Regions from separate parts of the Pseudomonas sp. MF08831 genome, predicted to be linked through region 2. Evidence: riboswitches for the same ligand, from Rfam matches in the RefSeq annotation. Region 2 holds a riboswitch; each other region holds the start of a gene.
The links. A riboswitch is a leader RNA that binds a small molecule or an ion and turns the genes downstream of it on or off. The one in region 2 is predicted to bind cobalamin.

Region 1 (7,991 bases), on a different contig from region 2:
GGTCAAGCCTAAGCCGGTGTTCAATTACTCCACGCAAAATTTCTCGCCGGCCGCCGAAGACGTGCTCTTCCGTGCGCTGGGCCTGGTCGGCACGCCTTATCGCTGGGGCGGCAACACGCCGGACTCCGGGTTTGATTGCAGCGGCCTGATCGGGTTTGTCTACCGTGACGCTGCGGGCATCAGCCTGCCGCGCACCACGCGTGAATTGATCGTGATGCGTGCGCAGGACGTGAGCGAAAATAACCTGCAGACCGGCGACCTGATCTTCTTTGCCACTGGCGGCGGTTCACAAGTGAGCCACGCGGGTATCTACGTGGGCGAAGGGCGATTCGTGCATGCACCGCAGACCGGCGGCACGGTGAAGCTGGATACGCTGTCCAAAGCCTATTGGCAAAATGCCTACCTGAGCGCCAAGCGCGTGTTGCCAGCGAATCTGGCGCGCAACCCGTAAGGCGAGTGCAGATCCCGATGTGGGAGCGGGCTTGCTCGCAAAGGCGGTGGATCAGTCGATACGCCTGATGGCTGACACTCCGCTTTCGCGAGCAAGCACGCTCCCCCATTGGTTTTGCGTTGAACCCGAGATCGGCTATTTGGCTGCCGACACCCGCCACACCTTATTCCCCACGTCATCGGCCACCAGCAAATCTCCCTGCTGATCAATCACCACGCCGACCGGTCGGCCCATGGCTTTCTCATCGCTGTTGAGAAACCCGGTCAGCACATCCACCGGCTGGCCTTTGGGTTGGCCGCCTTCGAACGGCACGAAGATCACCTTGTAGCCACTGTGCGGTTTGCGGTTCCACGAACCGTGCTGGCCGATAAACGCGCCGTTGCTGAACTGCGCCGGCAGTTTGCTGCCCTCGGCGAAGGTCAGGCCCAATGACGCAGTGTGCGGCCCCACGGCATAGTCCGGAGCGATGGCCTTGGCGACCAGGTCCAGGTTCTGCGGCGTGACGCGCACATCCACGTGTTGTCCGTAGTAGCTGAATGGCCAGCCATAAAACGCGCCATCCTTGACCGACGTGATGTAGTCCGGCACCAGGTCGCTGCCGATCTCGTCGCGTTCGTTGACCGCCGTCCACAGCTTGCCGCTCTGCGGTTCCCACGCCATGCCGTTGGGGTTGCGCAGGCCGGAGGCGAAAATACGGTGTTGGCCTGTGGCACGGTCGACTTCCCAGATCGCCGCGCGGCCTTCCTCGGCTGCCAGACCGTTTTCGCCGACGTTGCTGTTGGAGCCGACACTCACGTACAGCTTGCTGCCGTCCTTGCTGGCCACCACGTTTTTCGTCCAGTGGTGGTTGATGCTGCCACCCGGCAGGTCGACCACCTTGGTGCCGGCGGCCTTGATCGCGGTTTCGCCCGGCTGATAAGGGAAGCGCAGCAGTTTGTCCGAGTCCGCCACGTACAGGTCGTTGCCGACCAGGGTCATGCCGAACGGCGAGTTGAGGTTCTCCAGGAACACAGTGCGGGTCTCGGCCACGCCATCGTGGTCGGCATCGCGCAGCAGGGTGATGCGGTTCGGGCTCGGCACGGCGGCACCGGCGCGCCCCATGACCTTCTCCATCACCCAGCCGCGAATACCCTTGGCGTCATCCGGCTTGGGCGGCGCGTTGGTTTCCGCCACCAGCACGTCGCCGTTGGGCAATACATACAGCCAGCGTGGGTGATCCAGGCCTTCTGCAAACGCCGCGACCTGAGTGCCGGCGGCAGCTGTCGGCTTCGCGCCGTCTGGCCAGCCAATCGCCGGGGCGATGTTCACCGTGGGGATCAGGGTTTTGTTTGGCTCCGGCAGCTTGGGTGAAGGCCCGGTGCCGTCGGACACCTGCAGAGTAGAGCTTTCACCGCAGGCGGCGAGGGTGCCTGCGAGCATGATCAGTAAGGCAAGTCTGGTTTTATGCATGGTTTTCTCCTTGATACCTGTAAGGGTAGAGGCGTTTGCCGGTCCGATCGTTCAAGTGCAAGGCCGGCTTTAATTGACGCTCCACCCCCAACCCACTAACCTTCGCGGCTTGTTTCAGGTGCTCTGTGACCTGTGGGTCGACAGAGTGAAACAGGGAAGCCGGTGAGTGAGCGCACTTGTACACAGTGCTGCCGCGATTCCGGCGCTGCCCCCGCAACGGTAAATGAGTCAAGACGGTGCCTTTTGCCACTGTATCCGCGTGATATGGGAAGGCGCGCCGTCGGCCTGCTCGCTCGCTGAGCAAGCGCCACTCATGAGCCCGGAGACCGGCCTGGATCATCCAACAGCATCACGGTGGGCGATGCTTGGCTGTCTGTGTGTCTATTTTCCTGCCCGCCGTTTTTTGTCCAGCCCCAACGGAGAGCTGCCATGACCGATTCCCCCGACCGCGACGAACGCCACCTGGCGCGCATGCTGCGCAAAAAAGCCGTGATCGATGAACGCATCGCCAATTCCCCGAACGAATGCGGCTTGTTGCTGGTATTGACCGGCAACGGCAAAGGCAAAAGCAGCTCGGCGTTTGGCATGCTCGCCCGCGCCATGGGCCATGGCATGCAGTGCGGCGTGGTGCAGTTCATCAAGGGGCGCAACAGCACCGGCGAGGAGTTGTTCTTCCGTCGCTTCCCCGAGCAAGTGCGCTTTCACGTGATGGGCGAAGGCTTTACCTGGGAAACCCAGGACCGCCAGCGCGACATCGCCGCCGCCGAAGCCGCCTGGGCAGTTTCGCGCCAATTGCTGCAAGACCCGTCCATCGGTCTGGTCGTGCTGGATGAGCTGAACATCGCCCTCAAGCACGGCTACCTTGATCTGGACCAGGTACTCAGCGACCTGCAAGCCCGCCCGCCAATGCAGCACGTGGTGGTCACCGGCCGTGGCGCCAAGCCCGAGTTGATCGAAATGGGCGACACCGTCACCGAAATGGGCATGCTCAAGCACGCGTTCCAGGCCGGTATCAAGGCACAGAAGGGCGTCGAACTTTGAACCAGCCCCGTCATTGCCCGGCCGTACTGATCGCCGCACCGGCATCCGGCCAGGGCAAAACCACCGTCACCGCGGCGCTGGCGCGTTTGCACCGCAACCTGGGACGCAAGGTGCGCGTGTTCAAGTGCGGGCCGGACTTTCTCGACCCGATGATTCACGAGCGCGCCAGCGGTGCGCCGGTGTACCAGTTGGACATGTGGATGGTCGGCGAGCAGGAAAGTCGCCGTTTGCTGTGGGAAGCGGCGGGCGAAGCTGACCTAATCCTGATCGAAGGCGTGATGGGCCTGTTCGACGGCACGCCCTCCAGCGCCGACCTAGCGCGGCACTTTGGTGTGCCGGTGCTGGGCGTGATCGACGGCACCGCCATGGCCCAGACCTTCGGCGCGCTGGCCTTGGGCCTGGCGCGCTATCAGCCGGACCTGCCGTTCGCCGGCGTGCTGGCCAACCGCGTTGGCACCCTACGCCATGCGCAGTTGCTTGAAGGCAGCCTCACTGAAGGCCTGCGCTGGTACGGCGCGTTGTCGCGTGAAACCGGCATCGAGTTGCCCAGCCGCCACTTGGGCCTGGTGCAAGCCAGCGAATTGAATGACCTCGATATGCGCCTGGACGCCGCCGCCCAAGCCCTGGGCAGCAGCTGCGAAGTTGCCGTGCCGCCACCGGTGACGTTCGCCGCGCCCGAAGTGATCGAGGCCGAGCCGCTGCTGGCGGGCGTGCGCATCGCCGTGGCCCGCGACGAAGCCTTTGCGTTTACCTACGGCGCCAGCCTCGACCTGCTGCGCGCGATGGGCGCCGAATTGCGCTTCTTCTCGCCGATTCACGATAGCCAATTGCCTGAGGCCGACAGCCTCTACCTGCCCGGTGGCTACCCGGAATTGCACCACCAGGCGCTGTCGGAAAACACCCCGATGCTTAACGCCATTCGCGCGCATCACGCGGCAGGCAAGCCGTTGCTCGCCGAGTGCGGCGGCATGCTCTACCTGCTGGACTCGCTGACCGATGTCGACGGTACCCGTGCCGAATTGGTTGGCCTGCTGCAGGGCGACGCGGTGATGCAAAAGAAGCTGGCGGCGCTGGCTTTGCAAAGTGTCGAGTTGCCGGAAGGGGTGCTGCGCGGCCATACCTATCATCATTCGCTGACCAGCACCGAATGGGCGCCGATCGCCCGAGGCTTGAGCCCTAACGGCGGGCGTGGCGCCGAAGCGGTTTACAGGCAGGGGCGGATGACGGCTTCCTACGTGCACTTTTATTTCCCCTCCAATCCGGCGGCGGCGGCTGCATTGTTTGCGCCTGGCCCTGAGACCGCTATCGCGGGCAATCCCGTTCCCACAACTGACCGAGTTGAAACTCAATCCAATATGGGAGCGGGCTTGCTCGCGAAGAGGCCATGACGGACAACGCCTTCCCCCAAGCCGAACGCGACGCCGTCTACCGCGCCATCGCCGAACGCCGCGACATGCGTCACTTCATCGGCGGCAGCGTGGCCCCCGAGTTGCTGCAACGCCTGCTCCAGGCCGCACACCAGGCGCCCAGCGTCGGCTTGATGCAACCGTGGCGATTCATCCGAATCAGCGACCGCGCGCTGCGCGGCCAAATCCAACAGTTGGTGGAAGAAGAGCGCGTGCGCACCGCCGAGGCCCTGGGCCAGCGCTCCGACGACTTCATGAAGCTCAAGGTCGAAGGCATCCATGACTGCGCCGAAGTGCTGGTGGCCGCGCTGATGGATGATCGCGAGCGCCACATCTTTGGCCGGCGCACCTTGCCGGAAATGGACATGGCCTCGTTATCCTGTGCAATCCAGAACCTGTGGTTGGCCGCCCGCGTCGAAGGCCTTGGGATGGGCTGGGTTTCGTTGTTCGAACCCCAGGCCCTGGCCGATCTGCTGCGGCTGCCGGCGGGTGCAAAGCCCTTGGCGGTGTTGTGCCTGGGCCCGGTGGCCGAGTTCTACCCGGCACCGATGTTGCAACTCGAAGGCTGGACCGAGCCTCGGCCGCTGAGTGACATGGTGTATGAGAATGTGTGGGGAGTGAGTCAATGAGTGTGGCCTTGCTGTGTGTCGCTGCGGTGGCGCTGGATGCGCTGCTGGGCGAGCCCAGGCGCTGGCATCCGCTGGTGGCGTTCGGCAACTTTGCCGGGCGTATCGAGCAACGTTTCAACAGCGGCGGCCGCGGGTGGCGCAGCCATGGCGTGACCGCCTGGTTTATCGCGGTGGTGCCGCTGACGTTGCTGGCCACCGTGCTGTCGTGGGCGCCGTATATCGGCTGGGTGCTGGAGATTCTGGCGCTGTACATGGCGCTGGGCATGCGCAGCCTTGGCGAGCACGTGCTTCCAGTCGCCCAGGCGTTGCGCAGCGGTGACCTGGAAGAAGCGCGTAAACGCGTGAGCTACCTCGTCAGCCGTCAGACCAGCGAACTGGACAGCACTGAAGTTGCGCGCGCCGCGACTGAATCGGTGCTCGAGAACGGCAGCGACGCGGTGTTCGCCGCGCTGTTCTGGTTTGTCGTGGCCGGCGTGCCCGGCGTGGTGCTTTATCGCCTGAGCAACACCCTTGATGCCATGTGGGGTTATCGCAACGAGCGCTTTGAGCGTTTCGGCTGGGCGGCGGCAAAAATCGACGATGTGCTCAACTACATTCCTGCGCGTCTGGTGGCGTTGACCTACGCGGTACTCGGCAAAACCCGCCTGGCGCTTAAATGCTGGCGCGCCCAGGCGCCGACCTGGGACAGCCCCAACGCCGGGCCGGTGATGGCAGCCGGTGCGGGCGCGCTGGGTGTTGAATTGGGCGGGGCGGCGATTTATCACGGCGAGCTGCATCAGCGTGCGCAGTTGGGCGAAGGCCCGGCGGCCGATGCCGACGCCATCGAGCGTGGCTGGCAACTGGTGCAGCGCGGCGTATGGTTATGGCTGTTGATCCTGTGCGCGGGGGCGCAATTTTATGCTTGAGCACGGTGGCCGGCTGCGTAAGGCAGTGATTGAGTACGGGATTGCCGAGGCGGACTGGCTCGACCTGTCCAGCGGCCTGGCGCCCTGGCCGTGGCCGATTCCCGAGATTCCGCTGCGGGCCTGGGCGCGATTGCCGGAAACCGACGACGGCCTGGAAAAGGCCGCCAGCGAGTACTACGGCGCCGCTCACGTGTTGCCGGTGGCGGGTTCCCAGGCGGCGATTCAGTTGCTGCCGCGCTTGCGTCGCTCCGGCAAGGTCGGCGTGTTGTCGCCGTGTTATGCCGAACACGCCGAAGCCTGGCGCCGCGCCGGTTACGTGGTGCGCGAAGTGCAGGAGCAGGAAGTCGACTTTTTTCTCGACGGCCTCGACGTGCTGGTGGTGGTCAATCCGAATAACCCCACCGGCCTGAGTCTGCCGCCGCAGCGCCTGCTCGACTGGCACTCACGGCTGGCCCAGCGCGGCGGCTGGCTGGTGGTGGACGAAGCGTTCATGGACGTGACCCCGCAATTGAGCCTCGCCAGCCAGGCCCATCAAGTCGGCCTGATTGTGTTGCGCTCATTCGGCAAGTTCTTTGGCCTGGCCGGTGTGCGCCTGGGCTTTGTGCTGGCGGAACGCAAGCTGCTCAAGCTGTTGGCCGAACAGCTTGGCCCGTGGGCAGTCAGTGGGCCGACGCGGGTGCTTGGCCAGGTGTGCCTGCGCGATACGGCCGGGCATGCCGAGCAGCGTCATCGCTGTATCGAAGCCGGCCAGCGCTTGTTCGCGCTGCTTGAGCGGCACGGCTTTGAGCCTCAGGGCGGCTGCGCGTTGTTCCAATGGCTGATCACCCCGCACGCCGAACGCCTGCACGAATTCATGGCCCAGCGCGGCATCCTGCTGCGCCTGTTTGTCCACGACAGCAGCCTGCGCTTCGGTCTGCCCGACACTGAGGCCGATTGGTTGCGACTCGATGAGGCCCTGGCCGCTTACAAGGACGCCGCATGAGTACGTTGATGGTGCAAGGCACCACGTCTGACGCCGGTAAAAGCACGCTGGTGACCGCGCTGTGCCGTTGGCTGGTACGCCAAGGCATTGGCGTGGTGCCGTTCAAACCACAGAACATGGCACTCAACAGCGCCGTCACCGCTGAGGGCGGCGAAATCGGCCGCGCCCAGGCCGTGCAGGCCCAGGCCGCCAATCTGGCACCGCACACCGACATGAACCCGGTGCTGCTCAAGCCCAACAGTGACACCGGCTCCCAAGTGATTATCCATGGCCGTGCCGTGACCAGCATGAACGCCGTGGCCTATCACGACTACAAGGCCATCGCGATGCAGGCGGTGCTCGCCTCCCATGCACGGTTGAGCGAGGCCTACCCGGTGGTGATGGTGGAAGGCGCGGGCTCCCCGGCGGAGATCAACCTGCGCGCCAATGACATCGCCAATATGGGCTTCGCCGAGGCGGTGGACTGCCCGGTGTTGTTGATCGCCGATATCAATCGCGGCGGCGTGTTTGCGCATCTGGTCGGCACCCTCCAATTGCTGTCGCCGACCGAGCAGGCACGGGTCAAAGGCTTCATTATCAATCGCTTTCGCGGTGATATCGCGCTGTTGCAGCCGGGGCTCGATTGGCTCGAAGCGCGCACCGGCAAGCCGGTGGTGGGCGTGCTGCCCTACGTGATGGACCTGCACCTGGAAGCCGAAGACGGCATTGATCAGCGTCAGATCGACAAGGCCGCCCAGGTACTCAAGGTGGTGGTGCCGGTGTTGCCGCGCATCAGCAACCACACGGATTTTGACCCGCTGCGTTTACATCCCCAGGTGGATTTACAGTTTATCGGCCCAGGCCAGGCCATTCCGGCTGCCGACCTGATTATCCTGCCGGGCTCCAAAAGCGTGCGCAGCGATCTGGCCTATTTGCGCGCCAACGGCTGGGACACTGCCATTGCGCGGCACTTGCGCTATGGCGGCAAGGTCCTGGGGATTTGCGGCGGCCTGCAGATGCTCGGCGAGCAGGTGCATGACCCGCTCGGCCTGGAAGGGTTGGCCGGTTCCAGCGAGGCTCTCGGGTTGCTGGCGTTCAGCACGACGCTGGAACAAGAGAAACAATTGCGCAATGTGCGCGGACGGTTGC
Region 2 (7,991 bases):
CGCCGTCACCATGCGTGACAGCGACTCGCGAAAATCCGCACGGAAGGTAGGCGCCAACGCCAGTTCAAAGCCTGACAGCGAGTCAATCACTACACGGGTGGCGTTCAACCGGCTGATTTCACCGAGCAGCAGCTGCACGATTTCGTCGATGGACAGGTCCGGCGCGCGGCTGTCCACCAGGCCCACTTTCCCGCTCTTGATCAACTCGGCCAATTGCGGGTTCTGCGAATGGTTGGGCCGTTGCTCGAACGCCGCAATCACCCCGGTTTCGCCGTTGCGCGCGCCTTCAGCGAGGAAGGTCGCCGCCAGGATGCTCTTGCCCGAGCCGGACGGGCCGGCCACCAATAGCGAATAACCCCGAGGCAGGCCGCCGCCGAGCATCTCATCGAGCGCCGGCACGCCCATTTTCAGGCGGGTGATCGGGAACGTCGACGGCGCTTCAACCAGACGGTTGACGGCGGCCGGCGGGAACACCTTGACCCCCGAGGTGGCAATACGAAAGGTGTGCAGCCCCGGCAACGTCGGTTGGCCGCGCATCTTCATGATTTCCATCTTGCGCACCATCGAATTACGCTCAACGCTCTGGCGTAGCCAGATCAGGCCATCGGCCACGGTGAAAATCGGATTGGTGTCGGTCTCGGTGAAGTATTCGCCGATCAGGAAGGTGGTCGCCTGCCACGTGGTCATCAACATGCCCAACTGCTGGATGAACTGCGGCAGGTTGTTGTTCGGGTTGTGCTGGGTCTGGCTGGCCAGCACCACGGAGCGGAACGAATCGACAAACACCAGCGACGGTGAATGCGCCTCGACCTCGCTGACAATGCGCCGCAGTACCTCGTCCAGGTCGCCCGCCAGGGTGTCGTCGGCCAGGTTGATATAACGAATCGACCGGTTAATGGCAGCGTCGTCGAAAAAATCGAATTGCTGCTGATAGCGCAGCATCTTCAGCGGCGGCTCACCGAGCACGGTAAAGAACAGCGCCGGGCGCTCCGGCGTGGCCAGGGCGAACATCATCTGGTGCGCGAGGGTGGTTTTGCCGCAGCCTGGCGGGCCGGCGATCAGGTTGAACGAAAACTCCGGCAGGCCACCGCCCAGGACCTCGTCCAGTCCTGGCACACCCGTGGCCAGACGGTTGATAGTCACTTTGGTGCTCATGGCGAAATTTCCTGCGAAGAGGTGTCGCTCGAAGAAGGCTGCCACACGCCAACCAGCAGACGTGCGGTGAGTGAAGGCCCGATCAGCGTGGTCAGAAGCTCGTAGAGGGTAGTCAGCAACACCTCACCGAAAAACAGCACATCGGTTTCGTTCTGCTCGACGAGTACGGATTTGAGGGCAATCAAGTCCATCGCGGCCGGCACCCTGTCATAGGTGGCGGCCAGGCGTGGATGGGTCGAGACGCACAGATGGAAGCTGCGACGGTACAGCGCGGCAACGCCTTGCTGGCCGATGATGGGCGCCAGTGCTGCGCCCACATCCTGCAAAATCGAAACAACCGCCGCGGCGATGCTTGCAGTGTCAGCCTGCGGACCAACACGGTGCGCCAGAGAAGCTACGATCCGGCGGCTCTCTTCGCTAAGCGTGGGCATGTCTGACTAATATCTGATGAACAGAGACCGATGGTACACCCTATATCCGGAGATAGAGACCCCGGCGGCCTGCCAATTGCGCATGGAAAGGCTCCCCGTTGCGGGCATGATCGACTACCATAACGCGCCGGTTCCCACACGGGACTAATAGGGAATCCGAAGCGCGTTCATTGTGCCAATCGGAACTGCCCCCGCAACTGTAGGTGCTGAGCCTGCTCCACATCGCCACTGGGCATTGCCCGGGAAGGCCGGAGCGTGGCGACGACGCATCAGTCAGGAGACCTGCCGGCCCAGCAAAATCACTAACCGGCGGGGTGTCCGGGAAGTACCTCCGCGCCCTGCGATGCCCGCAGCGCTACAGGGTGTATTTCCGAGCCGTACCTCCCCAGTTCCACGTACGGTTTACCCGGAGATTGCCCGATGCTGCCACGCGTTACTGCCCTGATCACCGCCCTGGGCTTTTGTGCCCTGGCCCAAGCGGCGCCCACTCACTACCCGCTGACGGTGCAGAACTGCGGCAGCACCTTGACCTTTGAGCAGGCGCCTGCGCGCACGGTGACCATCGGCCAGGCCGCCACCGAAATGCTTTACGCCCTGGGCGTCGGCGACAAAGTGGTCGGTACCTCGCTGTGGTTCAACAACGTATTGCCACAATACAAGGCGCAGAACGACGCCATTGAGCGCCTGGCCAACAACGAACCCAGCTTCGAAGCGGTGATCGCCAAGCGCCCGCAGCTGGTGGCCGCCGAGCTGGAATGGGTAGTGGGCCCGCAAGGTGTGGTCGGCACCCGCGAGCAGTTTCACGAGCTGAAAATCCCCACCTACCTGCTGCCCTCCGACTGCGAAGCCAAGGACAACCTGGTGGGCGCCGACGGCACGCGGCTGGAGCCGTTTCGCGTCGAGACCGTCTATAAAAGCATCAGCCAACTGGCCGAGATTTTCGACGTACAGGCGCGCGGCCAACAATTGAACGACGAACTCAAGGCGCGCTTGGCCAAATCCATCGCCACCGCCCACAGCAAAGGCCTCAAGCAGGCCAGCGCATTGGTGTGGTTCTCCAGCTCGGAAATGGCCAGCGACCCGTACGTGGCCGGCCACAAGGGCGTGCCCGAATTCATGCTCCAAACCCTGGGCCTGCACAACGTGGTGCAGTCCGATGAAGAGTGGCCCGCCGTCGGCTGGGAGACCATCGCCAAGGCCAACCCGACCTTCCTGGTGATCGCGCGCATGGACCGGCGCCGCTACCCCGCCGACGACCATGAAAAGAAACTCGCCTTCCTGCGCAGTGACCCGGTGACGCGCAACATGGACGCGGTGAAAAACAACCGCATCATCATCCTCGACGCTCTGGCATTGCAGGCCAGCGTGCGCACGTTCGATGGCCTGGAACAGCTGGCCGCCGCCATCGACGGCTACGACCTGCGCAAATGATGCGTACCCTTCTCGCCCTGGCGCTGCTGTTGCTCGCCGTGCTCGCCGGCGTGGCCATTGGCGAAACCGCCATCGCACCGCAGGTGGTGTTGCAGGTGCTTGCCAACAAACTGTGGGCAGCCGGTTACGCGCTCGACCCGATCGACGAAGGCGTGGTGTGGAATTACCGCCTGACCCGCGCCCTGGTCGCCGCCGCGTGCGGTGCCGGGTTGGCCACGTGCGGGGTGATCTTGCAGTCGTTGTTGCGTAACCCGTTGGCCGATCCTTATCTGCTGGGCATCAGCGCCGGCGCCTCGACCGGCGCGGTATTGGTGGCGCTGATCGGCGTCGGCGGCGGTCTGGTTTCGCTGTCGGCAGGCGCGTTTGTCGGCGCCATGGCGGCCTTTGCGCTGGTGATTCTGCTGGCGCGCGCCAGCGGCTCGGCGAGCGGCACCGGCCAGATCATCCTCGCCGGCATCGCCGGGTCACAGCTGTTCAACGCCCTCACCGCGTTCCTGATCACCAAGTCCGCCAGCTCCGAGCAGGCACGCGGCATCATGTTCTGGCTGCTGGGCAACCTCAGCGGGGTGCGCTGGCCGTCGGTGTGGCTGGCGGTGCCGGTGACCGTCGCAGGCCTGGCGGTGTGCCTGTGGCACCGCCGCGCGCTGGATGCCTTCACCTTCGGCACCGACTCGGCGGCCTCGCTGGGCATTCCGGTGCGCCGGGTGCAGTTTGTGCTGGTGGGTTGCGCGGCATTGGTGACGGCGGTGATGGTGTCGATTGTCGGCTCCATTGGCTTTGTCGGGCTGGTGATTCCGCATGCCGTGCGCCTGCTGGTCGGTACCGGGCATTCACGGCTGCTGCCGGCCAGCGCCTTGGGCGGTGCGCTGTTTTTGATCGCCGCCGACGTGCTCTCGCGCACGTTGATCAAGGGCCAGGTGATTCCGGTCGGCGTGGTCACCGCGCTGGTCGGCGCGCCGGTGTTTGCGCTGATCCTGATCGGCCGGAGAAATGCGCGATGACGGTGCTCAGTTGCACAGCGCTGGGGTTCAAAGTGCGCGATGCCGAGTTGCTGCGCGATATCCACTTGGACGTTCAGCAAGGTGAAACCTTGGGCATTGTCGGGCCGAACGGTTCCGGCAAGTCCACCCTGCTCAAACTGCTCGCCGGTTTGCGTGCACCGGCGTCCGGTGAAGTGCTGTTGGGCGGCCAGCACTTGGGCCGCCTATCCCGGCGCGCCATCGCGCAGCAACTGGCCGTGGTGGAGCAGCAGGCTGATACCGACGATGCCATCCGCGTGTTCGACGCCGTGGCGCTGGGCCGCACGCCCTGGCTGTCGGCGCTGAGCCCGTGGTCTGACGAAGACGACGCCATTGTGGGTCAGGCGCTGCACGACGTAGACGCCACCCACCTGAGCAAACGCGCGTGGCGCAGCCTTTCCGGCGGCGAACGCCAACGCGTGCACATCGCCCGCGCCCTGGCGCAACGGCCGCAGATTCTGTTGCTGGATGAGCCGACCAATCACCTGGATATCCAGCACCAACTGGCGATCTTGAAGGGCGTGCAGGCCTTGCCGGTAACCACCTTGATTGCGCTGCATGACCTCAACCAGGCACTGACCTGCGATCGCCTGGCCGTGCTGGACCGCGGGCGGCTGGTGGCGCTGGGCCCACCACTGGAGGTGCTGACGCCGCAGCGATTGCAAGAGACATTCGGGGTACAGGCGCACTACCTGACAGACCCGTTTGACGGCGCTCAGATCCTGCGGTTGCGCTCGAACTGATGAGCTGACTGCGGCCCCTAACAACACCACCAATCAACTGTGGGAACTGGCTTGCCCGCGAGGGCGGTGTGTCAGTGGCATGTCAGTCGGCAGACCCGCCGCCTTCGCGGGCAAGCCCGCTCCCACAGTTTGACCGCGTTCATCTGCCAGTGCCGCACCGCTTTGCCTTTCTGTGGGAGCTGGCTTGCCTGCGAGGGCGGTGTGTCAGTGGCATGTCAGTCGGCTGACCCGCCGCCTTCGCGGGCAAGCCCGCTCCCACATTGAATTGGGTTCAGCTCTCAGAATCAGGTCGGCTGTCAGGCCGCCTCGCTTGCGCTTTTGATCTAACCACTCAGGTCGGCTACTAGGCCGCCGTGCTCTGCTTTTGATCTTGATCTGCTTTTGATCTTAGGCGCCCCGTTAAACCACGCTGGCCGAACGCAGGTTTTGGAGCGTGGGTAAACCGGCAGGACGCCGGTTTAGCCGTGTTGGGCCATGGATGGCCCATCGCGGCGGCCCACGATCCAAAGCCTGCGTGAGGGCACACCGAGCCTAAGCGAGGTGCCGAGTGGTGGGGCAAGAGCCCTTTGGTTACTTTGGGGCTTTTCCAAAGTGACCCGCCGTAAGGGCGGAACCCTCTGAGCCACCCCCCAATCACGGATATCCACTCAGCCCCCCAAAAAAACCCAGCCGCCAGCGCTACAGCGACCGCTGCATATGCGTCGTCCGCCAAACCGGATCCGCCTCGACATCAACAATCTCAAACCCCTGCCGAAGCCAAAAATCAATCGCCCCAGCAAGAAACGGATGAGTATGCAGGTAAACCATCTCCACCCCCTCCCCCCGCGCCTTCGCCTCCAGCGCGCCGTACAACTCACCCGCCAACCCGAATCGGCGCGACGCCGGCGCCACAAACAGGCGTACCACCTCCACCGTCTTGAGGCCCTGGTAATTCAACTGGGAGAAGCGCCCGTCGTAGGGCACATAGCCGATGGCCGCAACAATCCGGCCATCGACGCGGGCGATCGAAAACTGGCCGTCGCCATGAACATACACCGCTTCAAATCGCACCAGATCGTCCGGCATGCCGGCTGCGCTGAGCTTGGGGAAAAGCTCGCCGCGAGCCTCAAGGACAAAATCCAGCACTGCTGGAATGTCGTCGCAGGTCACGTCCTGAATGACCGGTCGCTCGTTCATACAACCCTGATCTGACTGATCCCTACCACCTGCGCCTGCTCCAGAATCTCCTCGGGCGTCGCATCCGCAGGCGGCAGGATCAACCCATTCTCCGCATCGCCAAAATGCAATTGCAGTAAATGCATCGCCGCCTCGTGCAGGGGCAGTTCAGGCTGTTTGAGTTCAAACACGTGGGTGCGGGGCTCGTCGTTGAACAGGTAGTTCAGGGTGTATTCGCGCATGGTGAGGTCCTGATGAGGGAAAGGAGCAACTGATTAACCTGACTTATCGATCAGCTTTTAAGTTCCCAACCCACACGCTCAGTGTCATTTGGTCTGCACGTAGCACAAAGCAGAGCCCTTCACGCCCGAGGCATGGACGCTGACATGGCGAGTGGAAAAACCTGGCTTCTCGACGAACTGCTTCTCTTGCCAACTCGCATAGACGCCGTACTGATAACCGATGGCGCCATTGGCATACCACGACACGGCGAGCTTATACACGCCCTTCTCATCGGGGGCCTGCCACAGCGTCTTGTCAATGACCGGCTTCGCCTGATTGAACGTACGCAGGTGGAACGTGCGAGGCCCGCCGTTTGGCTCGGTAGAACTGGACAGAAACAGCGTGTCGTCCTCGGCATCGTCTTCGGCAGCCGCCAGAATCACTGACGGCACCCACTTCTCGCCCCGGTATTCTTTTTCGATGAACACCGTGCAGTTCAACGTGCCGTCACCTGGGGTCTTCATTTTGAATTGCCGCTCGTACTGCCCATAGGGCACATCAAACGAGAAGTTGTATTCGGCGGCTTGAACACCCGCCACCAGCAAAAATGCCGATAGCCCTACGACTGCATGGGAAATGGTCACGTGTGCGTCCTTGCGAGAGTCTGAAAATCAGGGTGTCAGAGGTTACGCGGCCTGTAGGAGAATCGGAAAGATATCACCCACTCTACCTTCACTTTTCAGGACTTCACGCTGGAAGGCGTCGTGAGTGAAGACGAGTGTTCATGACCGCAGATCCAGATGTTGACGTCGGAAGATAAAGCGAGCGCCGTGTGGCTCGAATGGCTAATGGCTGTAATCCAATACCGCCTAGATCCTCGCCGATATCCACCCCCGACTGTAAGCAAGTACGCCATCTGCCATCGCCACCGGAAAATGAATAAACCCATGGGCTGATTCCGGCAACAGGTGTGCCTCAACCTGCGCAGCCGCGCCCCAGCGTTCGGCCATCTGCAGCGTGTCGTCCAGCAACGGGTCGAGTTCGCCGACAAACATCAACGCTGGCGGCAAGTCGGTCAGGTCGCCATACAACGGCGACAACGGTGGTTGCCGACGTTCTTCATCACTCAACCCCGGCGTGAGCATGCGCAGCGCTTCGACCATTCCCGGCCCGTCCAGCAACAATGTCTGCGGCCCCGCCGTGCGCACGCTCGGTGTGCCGGTCAAGTCGTACACGCCGTAGTACAACACCGCACCGCTCACGCGCTTGAGCAAATCCGGCCATTGCTTAAGCGCCAGCAAGGTTGCCGCCGCCAGATGCCCACCGGCTGACTCACCCACGACAAACACCGGCAAGTCGGCAAACTCGTCACTGCTGAGCAGCCAGCGCGCAGCATGCAGGCAGTCCTCCATCAGCCCCTCAACCGGCGTGTCGATCGCCAGCCGATAATCCACCGACACCACTGCCACGCCACACGCCTGCACCATGCCCAGGTTCAGGTCGTCGTCCATCTGCGCATTGCCGATCACCCAGCCGCCGCCGTGGATATCCAGTACCACGCCTTTGGCTTTGCCTGCCGGCCGCAGAATACGCACGGGCACTGCGCCCACCGTGCGGGTTTCTGCCGGCGGCGCTTTCTTGAGCGTTTGGCTGACCCGCAACAGCGCCTGAATCACACGCGGCGTGACGCGGTTGCGGATTTTAAAGCGCGGCATCCAGGCAAGCTTCTTGTTGAAGTCGCGCATCTGCGCCAGCTCAGGCTCGCTGGCAGGCCAGGGTGTGTAGGCCATCAGCGATTGTTCCGCAAAATCGAGAAATTCAACGCCGCCGCCACG
Region 3 (7,991 bases), on a different contig from region 2:
GCGACCGGCATTGTTCGAAGGCACGCGGCTAGTGGCCGACTACGCTACCTTTGCTGCGCATGTTCGCCAGCGCGCCGCGCACTTGGTAGACCAGCACGGCGTGGCGGCCGGTGATGCGGTCGCCGTGCTGATGAAGAACAGCTGCGATTACCTCGAAGTGCTCTACGCCATCTGGTGGCTGGGCGCGGTGGTTGTGCCGATCAACGCCAAATTGCACCCGGCTGAGGCGGCCTGGATCGCCGATAACGCCCAGGCGCGCCTGATCTTTACCGACGGCGGCCGAGTATTTTCGGCGTCGCGGGACTTGCCCCCGCCCTGTAAGGAACTGGACGGCCACACACTGCCGCCGACACGTGGCTGGCCAACCCTGGCGCAGCCCGAGCCACGCCAGGACCAGGACCTCGCATGGCTGTTTTACACCTCCGGCACCACCGGGCGCTCCAAGGGCGTGATGCTGTCCCATGGCAACCTCATGGCGATGTCGTTGTGTTACCCCACTGACGTGGATCCGGTCAGCGCCGATGACGCGGTGCTGTATGCCGCGCCAATGTCCCACGGCGCCGGGCTCTACAACTTCATTCATGTGCGCTGCGGCGCGCGGCATGTGGTGCCGGCCTCCCACGGTTTCGACGCCGCCGAGCTGTTTGGCCTGGCGGCCGAGCTGGGCAACGTCTCCCTTTTTGCGGCGCCGACCATGGTCAAGCGCATGGTCGAACAGGCGCGGCGCCAGGGCTATCGCGGCGAAGGCATCAAAACCATCGTTTACGGTGGCGGCCCGATGTACGTGGCCGATCTGTGTGAGGCCGTCGACACCTTTGGCCCGCGGCTGGTGCAGATCTACGGCCAGGGCGAGAGCCCGATGACCATCAGCGTGCTGCCTCGCGCGCTGATCGCCGACCGCCAACGCGCAGACTGGGCCACGTTGGCTGCCTCCGTCGGCCACGCGCAATCGTGCGTTGAAATCCGCATTCTCGATGCACAGCACCAGCCGGTGCCGACGGGCGAGCGCGGCGAAATCGCTGTGCGCGGTGCCACGGTGATGCAAGGCTACTGGCGCAACCCCGAGGCATCGCGCCAAACCCTGGTCGAGGGCTGGCTGATGACCGGTGACGTCGGCTTTCTCGACGCGGCGGGTTATCTCACCCTCACGGACCGTTCCAAGGACGTGATCATCAGCGGTGGCAGTAACGTGTACCCGCGTGAAGTCGAGGAAGTGTTGGCGCAACATCCTGAGGTGTTCGAGGTGTGCGTCGTGGGGGAGCCGGATGCGCAATGGGGCGAATCGGTGGTGGCGTTTGTGGTGACGCGCAGCGGCCAGCCCCTCGATGAAGCCGAGCTGACGGCATGGTTTTTACAGCGCATGGCCTCGTTCAAGAAACCCAGGAAGTACCTGTTTCCCGGCGAATTGCCAAAGAACAGTTACGGCAAAATCCTCAAGACTGACTTGCGGCAGTGGCTGAAAGCAGCGAGTATCGCCGCGCTTCCCTAGACCCGTTTTTCATGGACAGAACATCAGACAAGGAGTCCCTTCGATGGGCAATCAAGCGCAAGACACGGTCCGCAAGCGGCGCCGTGCGTTTCTCGGTGCCACTTCCGGTCACTTGATCGAGTGGTACGACTACGGCGTCTACGGCTTTCTCGCCGTGTACATCGGCCAGGCATTTTTCGTCTCCGATGACCCGACCACCAGCTTGCTGGCCAGCTTCGCAGCGTTTGCCCTGAGCTTTTTCATCCGGCCACTGGGCGGGCTGTTCTTCGGTCCGCTGGCGGACAAGATCGGGCGCCGCAAAACCCTGATCATGGCGCTGGTGATGATGACCGGTTCCACCGTCATGCTCGGCCTGTTGCCCACGTACGCCACGCTGGGCATTGCTGCGCCGGTGCTGCTGATTCTGGTGCGCTGCGTGCAGGGTTTTTCGGCGGGCGGCGAGATCGGCACAGTGACGAGCTTTATCTCCGAATACGCCGGCCCCGGCCGACGCGGCTTTGCCACGTGCTGGCTGATGGTCACCGCCGTGCTCGGCCTGTTGCTGGGCGGCGCCGTGGCCAATGGCATGACCTGGATCCTGGGCGCCGAGGTGATGCAGGAATGGGCCTGGCGTGTGCCGTTCCTGATCGCCGCACCGTTGGGTTTTATCTCCATGTACATCCGCCTCAAGCTGGAAGACAGCCCGGAGTTTCTCGCCTTGCAGCGCGCCGGGCAGACTTCCCGTGCACCGTTGCGCGAAGTCTGGCAGTGGAAGCGCGCGATTGCCCTGGTGTTCTTCATCATCACCTTGCACAGCTCGATCTTTTACCTGGTGCTGACCTTCGCCTCGACCTACATGGCCAAGATCCTCAAGTTCGACAGCGGCACCACGCTGCTCTATGTGTTCGTCGCGAGTTTCTCGGCCGCGTTCGTGATGCCGTTTGGCGGTGCGTTCACTGATAAATACGGACGTAAGCCGTTTCTGATGGTGATCGGCACCCTGGCCACGCTGGCGATGTTCTGGCTGTTCAAGTCGGCGCCGACCGCCACTGCTGCATCGTTCTTCGCGCCATTGATGGCAGTGGCGATCCTGTTCGGGCTGTATGCCTCCTCGACCTATGCGCTGATGAGCGAGCTGCTGCCCACGCGCATCCGCTCCACCGGGATTGCCGTGGCGTACAACGTGCCGGTCGCGGTGTTTGGCGGCAGCGCGCCGCTGATCTCCACCTGGCTGATCAAGGTGACGGGCGACATCACCTCACCCTGGTATTTCTACGTGGCAACCGGTGTGGTGTCGTTGATCGCTCTGGTGGTGCTGCGCAAGGAAGATTTCGTCGCCAGTGGCAGCCCGTTGGTGGCGCCGGCGGGGGCCGTGCTGGCCACCGCCGCCTGATCGACTGCGGTTTTCGAAAACCCGGCTACGCTGTTTCAGGCGCCTATCATTGATCTTCAAGGAAGACCTGACCATGAGTGAACTGATCAACAGCGTTACCCCGAAAAGCCTGACTGAATTGCTGCAGGAAGCCGGCTATCGCGTCAACCAGACCGAACAGAACGGCATCGTGCAATTGCTCAGCGCGAGCCAGGGTATCGGCTTTGCCGTGCGCTTCGGCAACCCGGCGGCGGAGCAGGGCAGTTACGTCGACTTCACCTACAGCTGCGCCCTGCGCGTGCAAGGCGAATTGCCCGAAGGCCTGGCCCAGGTATGGAACGCATCGCGCCGTTTTGCGCGGTTGTCGGTGCAGGGTGAGTTCCTGCTGATGGAAATGGATGTGGTGGTGGCCGGTGTTGGCACCACGCACCTGCGCAGCCAGCTGGAACTGTGGGATCGCCTGCTGCAGGAATTCATCGTCTACCTGCGTGACTACAGCCAGCAGGCGGCTCAGTTGCAGGCCCAGGCCGCCACCGCTGTGGCCAGCGAAGAAGCGCCCGTCGTCTGACACTCAGCGCTGCAGCACACCGCGAAACGTTGCGCTCAACGCGCGCAACGTTTCGCGCGAGCGTGCATCACTGATCCGGCTGTACAGCAGCACTTCACTGACGGGTAATGCGGGCAGGCCGTATTGCTCGCTCACGTCCACCGCCCCGGCCGGGGCCACGCGGGGGGCGAGGGCGGCGACCCCCAATCCGGCGCTCACGGCCGCGCCTACCGCCATCACACCACCGCCGACAAACACTTCGGTCCAGTCGATACGCGCTGCATCCAATGCTCTGACCGCCAAGTGCCGAACGCCACAGGGCGCGGCCATGGTCGCCATGCGCAGCGGTGTGCCGGGGCTGTGTTGCCAGTGGGGCGCGGCGAACCAGCCAAAGCGTTCGACCGCCAGCACTTCGCCGTCCTGGCGATCGCCTTCGTTGCGCACGATCACCGCGTCCAGTTCATTGCGATCAAACGCAGCCACCAGGTCGCGGGACGAGGCGATGCGCACCTCGAGAATCACCAGCGGGTCGTAGGCCGCGAGGCGGCTGAGCCAGGTGGGCAAGTCCGGCCCGGCCACGTGGTCGCTGATGCCGATCACCAAACGCCGTGGCGCGTGGGTGCCCAGGTCCGCCAGTGCCCGCTCATGGGCATTGAGCAGGGCACGCGCGGCCACGATGAACTGCTCGCCCTGGGGGGACAGTTGCACATGGCGAGGCGTGCGTAGCAACAGGCGGTAACCGAGGCGTTCTTCCAGACGCTTGAGCTTCAGGCTGATGGCGGCCTGGGAGGTGTCGAGCGCCTCGGCGGCGCGGGTGAAGCTGGCAAAATCAGCCACCAGCACGAAGGCGTGCACGGTGTCGATGTCCAGGGGTTTGAGCGCGTCAGTCATATCCAATCCTTATCGCACTTATATTCGGCCATATCTTGTTGAAATCATCGCCAGTGCGCAAGCTCAGTCCACATCTTGCACAGGAGCTTTGCCATGTTTGCCAAACAGTATTCACACCGCCTGCCAGCCGACTACGACATGGACGTGATACGCCGGCGCGCCGCGCAATTGGGGCCGTTGTGGGATGACGCGCAAGGGCTGCTGTTCAAGGCGTTTATCGCGCAGACGCGTGGGCAGGCGCCGGGCAATGTGTATGCGTCGGTGTACCTGTGGGCCGACCCGTTGCAGGCCGCCGACTTTCTACTGGGCGAGCGTTTTCAAAAGGTGCTCGACAGCTTTGGCCGTCCGCACATCGAAAGCTGGTTGCCGGTGGATGTGCAGCGTGGGCCCGCGCAGCACGCGTTGAGCCTGTACCGAGAGGAGTGGCCGCTGGTGCCGGGGGCGGATCGGGCCGGGATCGTCGCCGAGGAGAAACGGCGCAATCAGCAGGTGGCCGACAGCCGCGACACGTTCGCGGTGTGCCTGGCGCTGGATGTGCAGGCTTGGCGGCTGGTGCGAATCACCTTGTCGGGCAAGGCGCTGGATGCGGCGCATCCCGGAACGGGCTATGAGGTGTTGTACCTGGCCCGCCCCGGGAGTCAGTTCAAGGGTTGAAGCGCGCTTTTGGCTGGCTGAGCTTGCGCTCGGCCACCGCGCCAAACACCAGGCCGAGGGTGGTCCACAGCACCAACTGGATACCCAGCGACGCTACGCGGAACTTCCACAGCAGCACAGCCGAAAACGCCTCCGGCACTTCGTTGATCACCGGGAACAGGCTGCCGGCCACCGACACAATCACGATGTACAACGCCGCACCCAGAATCGCCCCGGCCCAGATGCCACGGCGGGCAATCAGCTTGCGTGCGGCGTTGATCGCAATCACCGCGGCCGCCACTGACACCAGCAGCATCAGGAAGAACAGCTTGGTGCGCTGCGCGATGGTTTCGGGGTCGCCCACCGATGGCGGGTTGGCCGGGTACTTGAGCCCTGGCACCACGGTAATTGCCACACATGCCGCCAGTGCCAGCAGCGCCGCCAGGCCACGCGGGCCGACCTTGCCGATGCGGCCCAGGGCGTAAGCGAACACCAGGGCGAAGAGGCCGCCCAGTGACACGCTGTACACCACCACGCCGGTGAACAGGCCAAAGGTGCTTTGCACCTCGCGGCTCACCAGTTCCTCTTCCGGCGCATCGCCGTGCATGTGTGCCATGTGGTCTTCAAAGGCGATGGCCTTGTCGATCTGCGGTTCACCAAAGGCCTTGGCGAAGCCGAAAGCCAGCACGCCGGCGAGCAAGCCCACCAGCATCCCGCGTAGGAGTAAATGCCCTGTCATGTCGTGTCTCTCTTATCGATTAATGGCAGGGGAAACCCAGCAGGTGGCGGCCGTCGTGCACAAATTCATGCACATACATGCCTTTGAACACAGCGGTGGCGCCTTGCTCGGCGCCGACAAAATAGAGCGCCAGCAGCAACAACAGGCCACCGAAGATCGCCCAAGGCAGAATTTCGCCCAAGGGCAGGGTGGGTCCATACACATCAGGGTTCGTTGCAGCAGTGTTAGCCATGAAAACCTCCAGGGATGACGCGTCCCGAAATGGATTGCGATTGGGCTGAAACAGGGTCTGGCTTACGGCTAAAAGGCCGAATACAGTGGCGCGACCGCGCCGGATTCGAACCGGCTTCCTCTTTCATGTTCGTTGTAACATGTTGAAACAACTTTGCCAGTCTACGCCGACTGCGCGTCGAAACAGAGTGAATTGTGATGCAGGCCACCCGCTTGACCTTGATATGCCATGCCGCCACGCCGTTGCAAAAACAGGGGCGGTTTCCCGATGACGAATCGGTGGCAATGCAGTGGCAGCCCGCGGCGTTGTCCCTGGCGGGGCGTTTCAAGAAACGCTCGCGACTGGTGTGTGGGCCCGAGGCCCGAACCCGACAAACCGCGGGCTTGTTCGGCGATAACGCGCAGGTCGAAGACGCGTTGCGCGACGGTGATTTTGGCACCTGGAAAGGCCAGGCCATCGCCCAGCTCGACAGCCATGCATTGAGTGACTGGATGACCAACAGCACCAGCGCGCCTCACGGCGGTGAGTCGGTGGAGCAGATTTGCGTGCGAGTCGCTGACTGGATGAAAAGTCTCGAAACCCAGCCCGGGCACGTAGTGGCTATCACCCACCCGTTTGTGATTCGCGCCGCGATGCTGTACGTGTTGCAGTTCCCTGTCTCGATGTTCTACCTGATTGACGTCGAGCCGCTGTCCGCCACTGAACTGCGCTTTAACAACGTGTGGCGCCTGCGTCTGGAAACTCACGCCTGAGCGCGTGAACATGGCAAAATCCACGCCCCGCAATGAGAGCAACCCATGAAACGCATCCTGATCATCGGCATTGGCGCCGGCAACCCTGACTACATCACGATGCAAGCCGTCAAGGCGCTGAACCGCACTGACGTGTTTTTTCTGATGGACAAGGGCCAAAGCAAAGACAAGCTGATCGACCTGCGCCGCGAGATCTGCCAAACCTATATCACCGAGCCTGGCTACCGTTTCGTCGAGGCCGACTGCCCCGAGCGCGTGCGCGGCGATATCGACTACACCACCGCCGTGCAGGACCTGAATCGCGACAAGCAGCAGACCTTCGAGCACATGATCAACGAGCAGATGGCTGACGGTGAAGTGGGCGCGTTCCTGGCGTGGGGCGACCCTGCGCTGTACGACAGCACCATCCGCATCCTGCAGGCGATCCTGGCCAGTGGCCGCAGCGTCTTCGAGTTCGAAGTGATCCCCGGCATCACCAGCGTGCAAGCCCTGGCCGCCCAGCACAAGGTGGCGCTGAACCGCATCGGTCGGTCCATCGAGATCACCACCGGGCGCCGGTTGGCGGCGGGGCAGGCGAGTGATGCGGACACTTTGGTGGTCATGCTCGACGCCGAAGATTCCTACCGCAGCGTGGCCGATCAGGATATGGATATCTACTGGGGCGCCTACCTGGGCACGCCGGACGAAATCCTCATCAGCGGCAAGGTCAGTGAAGTGGCTGAGCAAATCCAACAGGTGCGCAAGGCGGCGCGTCTGGAAAATGGCTGGATCATGGACACTTACTTGTTGCGCAAACCCTGAGGTCACTTTCCCATGCTCAAACTGTTTGCCCTGGCACTGACCCTGATGGCCAGCGCCGCCCACGCCGACGCCACGCTGCACACCGATTTGCCCCTGTCTTATCTGGAACAGACCCAGAGCGATGCGCGCAATCAGCCGTTGGTGATTTTCCTGCACGGTTTTGGCAGCAACGAGGAAGACCTGTTTGGCATCAAGGACGCGCTGCCGTCCACCTGGACCTACCTGTCGGCACGTGCGCCGATGCCCGTGGATCCCCAGGGTTATCGCTGGTTTACCAAGACGCCGGGTGACGGCGACTACAATGGCGAAACCGCCGACCTGCAACGCAGCGCCGCGCTGATCGAAGACTTTGTGGGCAAGGCCACCGCCAAATACCACACGCACAGCGATCGGGTGTTTCTGGTGGGGTTCAGCCAGGGCGCGATCATGTCGTACGAGGTGGGCTTGCGAAAGCCCGCGTTGGTGCGCGGCATCGCGGCCTTGAGCGGCAGTGTATTGCCGGTGCTCAAGGCTGAACTCAAGCCCAGCGAATCCTTGGGCAAATTGGCGATCTTTA

Region 1: it holds a riboswitch for cobalamin, as region 2 does, so the genes downstream of both, cobO (cob(I)yrinic acid a,c-diamide adenosyltransferase) here and AC19YS_RS18510 (ABC transporter substrate-binding protein) in region 2, are expected to answer to the same signal.
Region 3: it holds a riboswitch for cobalamin, as region 2 does, so the genes downstream of both, AC19YS_RS22265 (CbtB domain-containing protein) here and AC19YS_RS18510 (ABC transporter substrate-binding protein) in region 2, are expected to answer to the same signal.

The regions. Positions count from the first base shown of each region.
Region 1 is NZ_JCBCUX010000016.1:54,660-62,650, forward strand. It holds gene AC19YS_RS26730 (C40 family peptidase) at 1-451, shown strand, start outside; gene AC19YS_RS26735 (PQQ-dependent sugar dehydrogenase) at 587-1,900, opposite strand; cobalamin riboswitch at 2,000-2,249, shown strand; gene cobO (cob(I)yrinic acid a,c-diamide adenosyltransferase) at 2,330-2,941, shown strand; gene AC19YS_RS26745 (cobyrinic acid a,c-diamide synthase CobB) at 2,938-4,329, shown strand; gene bluB (5,6-dimethylbenzimidazole synthase) at 4,326-4,976, shown strand; gene cbiB (adenosylcobinamide-phosphate synthase CbiB) at 4,973-5,881, shown strand; gene cobD (threonine-phosphate decarboxylase CobD) at 5,874-6,863, shown strand; gene AC19YS_RS26765 (cobyric acid synthase) at 6,860-7,991, shown strand, end outside.
Region 2 is NZ_JCBCUX010000008.1:186,629-194,619, reverse strand. It holds gene AC19YS_RS18520 (ATPase domain-containing protein) at 1-1,155, opposite strand, end outside; gene AC19YS_RS18515 (hypothetical protein) at 1,152-1,586, opposite strand; cobalamin riboswitch at 1,698-1,890, shown strand; gene AC19YS_RS18510 (ABC transporter substrate-binding protein) at 2,007-3,017, shown strand; gene AC19YS_RS18505 (FecCD family ABC transporter permease) at 3,014-4,018, shown strand; gene AC19YS_RS18500 (ABC transporter ATP-binding protein) at 4,015-4,779, shown strand; gene AC19YS_RS18495 (GNAT family N-acetyltransferase) at 5,458-5,955, opposite strand; gene AC19YS_RS18490 (hypothetical protein) at 5,952-6,176, opposite strand; gene AC19YS_RS18485 (hypothetical protein) at 6,261-6,800, opposite strand; gene AC19YS_RS18480 (alpha/beta hydrolase) at 7,026-7,946, opposite strand; gene tspO (tryptophan-rich sensory protein TspO) at 7,946-7,991, opposite strand, start outside.
Region 3 is NZ_JCBCUX010000011.1:211,143-219,133, reverse strand. It holds gene AC19YS_RS22295 (class I adenylate-forming enzyme family protein) at 1-1,489, shown strand, start outside; gene AC19YS_RS22290 (MFS transporter) at 1,533-2,861, shown strand; gene AC19YS_RS22285 (YbjN domain-containing protein) at 2,935-3,408, shown strand; gene AC19YS_RS22280 (LysR family transcriptional regulator) at 3,412-4,278, opposite strand; gene AC19YS_RS22275 (DUF4865 family protein) at 4,372-4,932, shown strand; gene AC19YS_RS22270 (CbtA family protein) at 4,922-5,650, opposite strand; gene AC19YS_RS22265 (CbtB domain-containing protein) at 5,670-5,882, opposite strand; adenosylcobalamin (AdoCbl) riboswitch at 5,929-6,008, opposite strand; gene AC19YS_RS22260 (histidine phosphatase family protein) at 6,080-6,634, shown strand; gene cobF (precorrin-6A synthase (deacetylating)) at 6,680-7,435, shown strand; gene AC19YS_RS22250 (alpha/beta hydrolase) at 7,448-7,991, shown strand, end outside.